DNA from 2 places in the Promicromonospora noduliphila genome. Region 2 is predicted to be linked to the other one. Evidence: predicted binding sites of a transcription regulator. Region 2 holds the regulator's gene; the other holds the start of a gene.

Region 1 (3,431 bases), 1.3 Mb from region 2:
GGTTCCCCGCCACCGTTCCAGCACCATTGATAGAGCCATCGGAAATGCAAGGAGTCAGGTAGAGGCATGTCAGGTCACTCCAAGTGGGCCACGACCAAGCACAAGAAGGCCGCGATCGACGCCAAGCGCGGCAAGCTCTTCGCGAAGCTGATCAAGAACATCGAGGTTGCGGCCCGTACGGGCGGCGGCGATCTGGCCGGTAACCCGACGCTGTTCGACGCGGTCCAGAAGGCGAAGAAGTCGTCGGTCCCCAACGACAACATCGATCGTGCGGTCAAGCGCGGCTCCGGCGAGGGCGCCGACGCCGTCGACTACCAGACGATCATGTACGAGGGTTACGGCACCAACGGCATCGCCGTCCTGGTGGAGTGCCTCACCGACAACAAGAACCGCGCGGCCTCCGAGGTGCGCCTGGCGTTCACCCGCAACGGCGGCAACCTGGCGGACCCGGGCTCGGTGTCGTACCTGTTCTCCCGCAAGGGCCTGGTCGTCGTGCCCAAGACCGACGGCGTCACCGAGGACGATGTCATGCTGGCCGCGCTGGAGGCCGGCGCGGAGGAGGTCACCGATCAGGGTGAGGTCATCGAGGTGCTCAGCGAGGCGACGGACCTGGTGCCGGTGCGTACCGCCATCCAGGAGGCCGGCATCGAGTACGACTCGGCCGACGTGATCTTCCACCCCTCGATGGAGGTCGAGGTCGACGTCGAGGGCGCCCGCAAGATCATGCGGCTCATCGACGCGCTCGAGGACAGCGACGACGTGCAGAACGTCTACGCGAACTTCGACGCGAGCGACGAGGTCATGGCGGCCCTCGACGACGAGGACTAGGACGCGGCCGCCGAGCCTGCCGGGGGAGCGGAACCGCACGTGAGAAGGTTCTCGCGTGCGCGTTCTCGGTGTTGATCCCGGCCTGACCCGGTGCGGCGTCGGCGTCGTCGACTCGCTGCCGGGGCGGCGGGCCCGGATGGTCGCGGTCGGGGTGATCCGCTCGGACGCGGACCTGTCCACGGACCAGCGCCTGCTGAAGATCGCGGACGGCCTGGATTGCTGGCTGGACGAGCACGTGCCGGACGTCGTGGCGGTCGAGCGGGTCTTCGCGCAGCACAACGTCGGCACGGTGATGGGCACCGCCCAGGCGGCCGGCCTGGCCATGGTGGCGGCGGCCCGCCGCGGCGTGCCCGTCGCGCTGCACACGCCGTCGGAGGTGAAGGCGGCGGTGACCGGGTCGGGGCGCGCCGACAAGGCGCAGGTGACGACCATGATCACCCGCATCCTCGACCTGGACGACGCGCCGCGCCCGGCCGACGCCGCCGACGCGCTCGCCCTCGCGCTCACCCACCTGTGGCGCCCGGCTGGCGCCTTGCAGGGCGGTGAGCGGCACGAGCTCACGCCCGCACAGCGGGCCTGGGCCGCCGCCGAGCAGGCCGCCAAGCTGCGGCCGCGGCGCTGACCGGCCACCAGGTTGCGGCCGTGGCGCTGCCGGACGGCGGCCGCCGGGGTCGACGGCCACTCGGGCCCGAGCCCGTCCGCGCCGGACGATGCCCGCGGGGGACGGCGTGGCCTGCGCGGGCGTGTGGGTGGCCCTTGTTAGTCTCGTCGCACGGACGTTCGAGCCCGGTGCGCCGGGCTCGACCGCGGCAGGACGCCAAGCATGCCAGGACGCAAGGAGGGGGAGCCCGTGATCGCCTCGCTGACGGGGACCGTGGCCCACGTGGGCCTGGACCGCGCGGTGGTCGACGTCGGCGGCGTCGGCTACCTGGTGCACGCGACGCCGACCACGCTGGCCGGGCTGCGCGTCGGCGAGAGCGCCGGCGTCGCCACGAGCATGGTGGTCCGCGAGGACTCGATGACGCTGTACGGGTTCAGCGACCCCGACGAACGCGACGTGTTCGAGGTGGTGCAGACCGTCTCCGGCGTCGGGCCGCGCCTGGCGCTCGCGATGCTCGCCGTGCACACCCCGGACGCCCTGCGCCGCGCCGTCGCGGGCGAGGACCTCGCCGCGCTGACCCGCGTGCCCGGCATCGGGAAGAAGGGCGCCCAGCGCATAGTCCTGGAGCTCGCCGACCGGCTCGGGCCGCCGTCGGCCGGCCCCGCGGAGGCCGCGACCGGCTCGGCGCCGGCCGCCGCCGGCGACCACACCGACCGCGTGGTGGAGGCCCTGACCGGCCTGGGCTGGCCCGCCAAGCAGGCCGACGACGCCGTCGCGAAGGTGCTCGCCGAGGCGGGGACCGAGGCCGTGGCCGCCGAGGACGTCGCGTCGACCCTGCGCGCGGCGCTGCGCGTGCTGGGAGGCCACCGTGGCTGAGCTCTCGACCGAGACGGAGGGCGCGGGCGGCCGGATCGTCGCGCCGAGCGCCGACGAGGTCGAGCGGGCCGCCGAGGCGGCGCTGCGCCCCAAGCGGCTCGACGACTTCGTGGGCCAGCGGGTCGTGCGCGACCAGCTCTCCCTGGTGCTGCAGGCCGCGATCGCGCGCGGCAACCCGCCCGACCACGTGCTCCTGTCCGGCCCGCCCGGCCTCGGCAAGACGACGCTCGCCATGATCATCGCGGGCGAGCTGGAGTCGCACCTGCGGCTCACCAGCGGCCCGGCCATCCAGCACGCGGGCGACCTCGCCGCCGTCCTGTCCTCCCTGGAGGAGGGGGACGTGCTGTTCATCGACGAGATCCACCGCCTCGCCCGCCCCGCCGAGGAGCTGCTCTACGTCGCGATGGAGGACTTCCGGGTCGACGTCGTGGTCGGCAAGGGCGCCGGCGCCTCGGCGATCCCGCTCGCCCTGCCGCGGTTCACGGTCGTCGGCGCCACCACGCGCTCCGGCCTGCTGCCCGCCCCGCTGCGCGACCGCTTCGGGTTCACCGGGCACATGGACTACTACTCGCCGCAGGAGCTGGAGCGGGTCATCCTGCGCTCCGCCGGGCTGCTCGGCGTGCGGCTGGACCACGCCGCGGCGCACGAGATCGCCGGCCGCTCGCGCGGCACCCCCCGCATCGCCAACCGGCTCCTGCGCCGCGTCCGCGACTGGGCCCAGGTGCGCGGCGACGGACGGCTCGACCTGCACGCCGCCAAGTCGGCCCTCGAGGTCTACGAGGTCGACCTCATCGGCCTGGACCGGCTCGACCGCGCCGTGCTCACCGCGCTGTGCACCCGGTTCGGGGGCGGGCCCGTCGGCCTGTCCACGCTCGCCATGACCGTGGGCGAGGAGGCGGAGACGGTCGAGACCGTCGCCGAGCCGTACCTGGTCCGCGAGGGCCTGGTCGGCCGCACCCCGCGCGGCCGCGTCGCCACGCTCGCGGCCTGGGAGCACCTGGGACTGACGCCGCCCGCCCCGGCGCCCGGCAGCCCGACCGCGATACCGGACCAGGGAACTTTGCTCGACCCCTGACGTTGTCCTGGTGGCACCCCTGCCGGGGAGCCCGAGGATCCAGGCCCGGCA
Region 2 (3,431 bases):
GCGAGTCCACTACGCGCGAGTCGGGGTGACGACAGAACGGGCAGTGCATGCTCACTCCTGCGTGGTCGACCACCGACCGGAGGCATCCGGTCGCGCCCCGACCGTAAGCGGGCAAACCACCCCCATGCAACATCGCCGCAACATTTGACGGCGATTCGTGGTCCCTGGTCACTCCTCGGGGAGCAGGAGGAGCTCTCCGACCCGGAGCGTGCCCGACGACATCTCGTTCAGCTCCTGCAGCCGCTCGACCGCGTGCCGCACGTCCTCGCCCGGCTTCGCCACCTGCTGCGCGAAGCCCCAGAGGGTCTCCCCCGGCTGCACGGCGTGCACCCGGACCTCCGTCGGTTCGCCAGGGGAGCTCGCGACCGCGGTGGCCCCCCACGTCGCCATCGGCGCGACCAGGAGCATCGCCAGCAGCACCAGCACCACGCGGCCACGCCGGGTGAGCCGCAGGCCCGCCAGGCCGAGCCGGTCGGCGAGCGTCCGCTGTCCGCCGTGCGGGTAGACAGGGGCGACGGCCCGCCGGGGCGCCAGGCGCGGGTACAACGGGATCGCGGGCGGTCCGGACGCCGGAGCGACGGCCGGTCCGGACGCCGACGCGTAGGCCTGTCTGTGGGTCGGGGTGTACTGCCGCAGCGGGATCACGTCCCCCATGGCCCCTCCTCCGAGAGTGTCTGGAACTCATACACGCGTTCGTCGAACGCCCGTACCATTGTGTAGCACGGGACACCGACGATGTCGAGACTCGCTCGAACATTCGTTTGAGCGGAGCGGGTTTGTGACCTAGAGTGGGTTACGCACAGGAGAACATTTGTCGGAATGGGAGGGGCACGGGCATGACGGGACGGGACGGGACCAGCGACACGAGAGCCGTCGACACGGCACTCTCCGGGGTCGCCACGCTGGACGCGCCGGACGACGGGGCGGTCGCCGACGTACACACGATCTCGCCGGCAGACCGCCTCACCGAGCGGCAGCGCCTTGTGCTGGACACGATCCGGCAGTCGTTCGAGACGCGGGGCTACCCGCCGTCGATGCGGGAGATCGGCGAGGCCGTCGGGCTGGCCAGCCCGTCGAGCGTCAAGCACCAGCTCCAGATGCTGGAGAAGAAGGGCTTCCTGCGCCGCGACCCGAACCGGCCGCGCGCCATGGAGCTCGTGGAGCCGCTGGCCGACCAGGTCGACAAGCCGACGCGCGGCGAGATCCACTGGCCCGAGCCGCGGCGCAGCGGCCAGGTCCACTGGGGTAGCTCCGTGCCCGACGACGCCGGCACCCCGCCGCCGTCGTACGTGCCGCTGGTGGGCCGGATCGCGGCCGGTGGGCCCATCCTGGCCGAGCAGGTCGTCGAGGACGTCTTCCCGCTCCCCCGCCAGCTCGTCGGCGACGGCGAGCTGTTCCTGCTCAAGGTCGCCGGTGACTCGATGGTCGACGCCGCGATCTGCGACGGCGACTGGGTGGTCGTGCGGCGCCAGAACGTGGCCGAGCAGGGCGAGATCGTCGCGGCCATGATCGAGGGCGAGGCGACGGTCAAGACCTTCAAGCAGACCGACGGGCACACCTGGCTGCTGCCGCAGAACGCCGCCTACGAGCCCATCCCGGGCGACGAGGCGCAGGTGCTCGGCCGCGTCGTCGCGGTGCTGCGGTCGCTGTAGGTTCTGCTGCCCGGGCGGTTCCTCCGCAGGTCAGGTCTCCGCAAGTCAGGTGTGGAAGACTGCGGGCGAGGAGCTGCCCGGGACGGGGCGGTCAGCACAGGAGGTCTTGGAACGTGACTGAGGTCTGGAGCGAGATCCTGGCCGCCGTGGGCGGTGCGGTCGTGGCAGCGGTGGCGATCGCCATCCTGAACCGGCTGTCGCCCTTCCAGGCGGTGGTCGCGAGCACCGTCATCGGGTTCGGGCTCGTGGCGCTCGGCTGGGTGCTCGATGTCAACGAGCTGGTGATCGCCGCCGTGGCGGTGGTGGCCACCGGCCTCCTCGGCGCGCTGTACATCGCCCTGCGGCCCCGCGGCGGGGCGGGCACCGGCGCGGGCGGCTCGCCGGACCCTGCCGGTAGCTGAGCCGGTAGCTGACCGGCCCCACCACTGCCCGACCAGCCCGTCACTGCCTGACCGGCCCGCCACCGGCGTCCGGCCGCGTCACTGGTACCCGCGGATCTCCTTGAACGCGGCGCTCATCGACGTACGGTCCGCGTCGAAGACGCGGCCGCCGGTGAGCTCGGCGATGCCGTCCACCGCCTCCTGGGCGGCACGCTCGTCGCCGAGCATCACCACGAACGTCGGGATGCCCGTGGTGCCGTAGCCCGCCGACCGGAACTCGGTGCTGAAGTCCTTCAGCGACGCGGGCGGCTCGTTGTTCTCGCCGTCGGTGAGCAGCACTATCGACTGGTAGTAGCCCTCCTCGCCGGCCTGCTGCGCCACCTCGTACGCCCGCAGCAGGCTCTGGTACACGGCGGTACTCCGGCCGTCGGCCGGGAGCGAGCTCACGTACTCGCTGAGCGACCCGAGCTCGGCCGGGTCCGCGTCCGGGTCGTGCAGGTCGAAGGTCTCCGGATCCCCGGGCTCGGAAGCGTACGGGATGACCGTGATCCGCTCACCCTCGCGGAACCGCGTGAAGTCGTCGGCCATGGTGCCGCCGCTGCTCGTCAGGTCGCCGAACGACTGCTTGAGCTGCGCGATCCGCTCGCCCTCCATCGACCGCGAGGTGTCGAGCACGTACACCGTGTGGGCCGGCTGGCGGTAGTCGCGCAGGTAGTTGTCGATCAGGCCCTCAGCGGTGTTCAGGTCACCCGGCAGGGGCACGGCCAGGGGGTCCAGCGCCGACACGGCCTCGTTCGCGAGGACCGTGCTGTCGGAGAACGGGCGCCGGTACGTGGCCGCCGTCAGCTCCTCCTGCGTCTCGTCCTCCCGGAGCCATGCGACCACGCGGTCGTACGCCGCGCGGTCCTGGGCGTTCAGGAGGGTCAGCGGGTAGTCCGCGTAGACGGTCTGCTCGGGGTAGACCGGCACCAGGTCCGGGATCCGGTCCGACTCCCGCAGCGCCACGACCTCGGACTCGTAGTTGACGATGGCGTCGGCCTCGTCCTGGCTGTCCGCGAACTCGGCGCTCAGCCAGCCGGAGCTGCCCGCGGTCTTCACCAGGCCCGAGAACAGGTCGGATACCCGCGCGTCGTCGACGTCCTCGAGGTTGAGCTCGTCGCCGTTGGCGTCGAACGCCGCAGCTACCCCGACGAGCGCGGAGAAGCCCGAGTTCGAGGCCGCCGGGTTGGTCATGAAGAACGACAGCGAGCCGTCGGCGGCCCGGTCGGCGATCTCGCTCCACGGCACGGTCTCGGTGCTCGTCCAGCCGAGCTCCTGGGCAGTGGCTGCCTTCACCCCGAGGACGACGGGCGAGCGCATGGTCTCGCCGCTGGTCGCCACCCACGCGCTCTCCGCACCC

What was found. Region 2 encodes LexA, which represses DNA repair genes until DNA is damaged. Its sites were predicted from a motif close to TCGAACANNTGTTCGA; they were not measured.
Region 1: ruvA (Holliday junction branch migration protein RuvA) is a predicted target of LexA. The motif match lies at 1,597-1,612, and genes of this name have one in related genera.

The regions. Positions count from the first base shown of each region.
Region 1 is NZ_CM167806.1:2,340,985-2,344,415, forward strand. It holds gene AC0QU1_RS10300 (YebC/PmpR family DNA-binding transcriptional regulator) at 67-828, shown strand; gene ruvC (crossover junction endodeoxyribonuclease RuvC) at 884-1,450, shown strand; gene ruvA (Holliday junction branch migration protein RuvA) at 1,679-2,305, shown strand; gene ruvB (Holliday junction branch migration DNA helicase RuvB) at 2,298-3,380, shown strand.
Region 2 is NZ_CM167806.1:3,659,365-3,662,795, forward strand. It holds gene nrdR (transcriptional regulator NrdR) at 1-49, opposite strand, end outside; gene AC0QU1_RS16090 (LysM peptidoglycan-binding domain-containing protein) at 169-654, opposite strand; gene lexA (transcriptional repressor LexA) at 837-1,652, shown strand; gene AC0QU1_RS16100 (hypothetical protein) at 1,766-2,053, shown strand; gene AC0QU1_RS16105 (vWA domain-containing protein) at 2,132-3,431, opposite strand, start outside.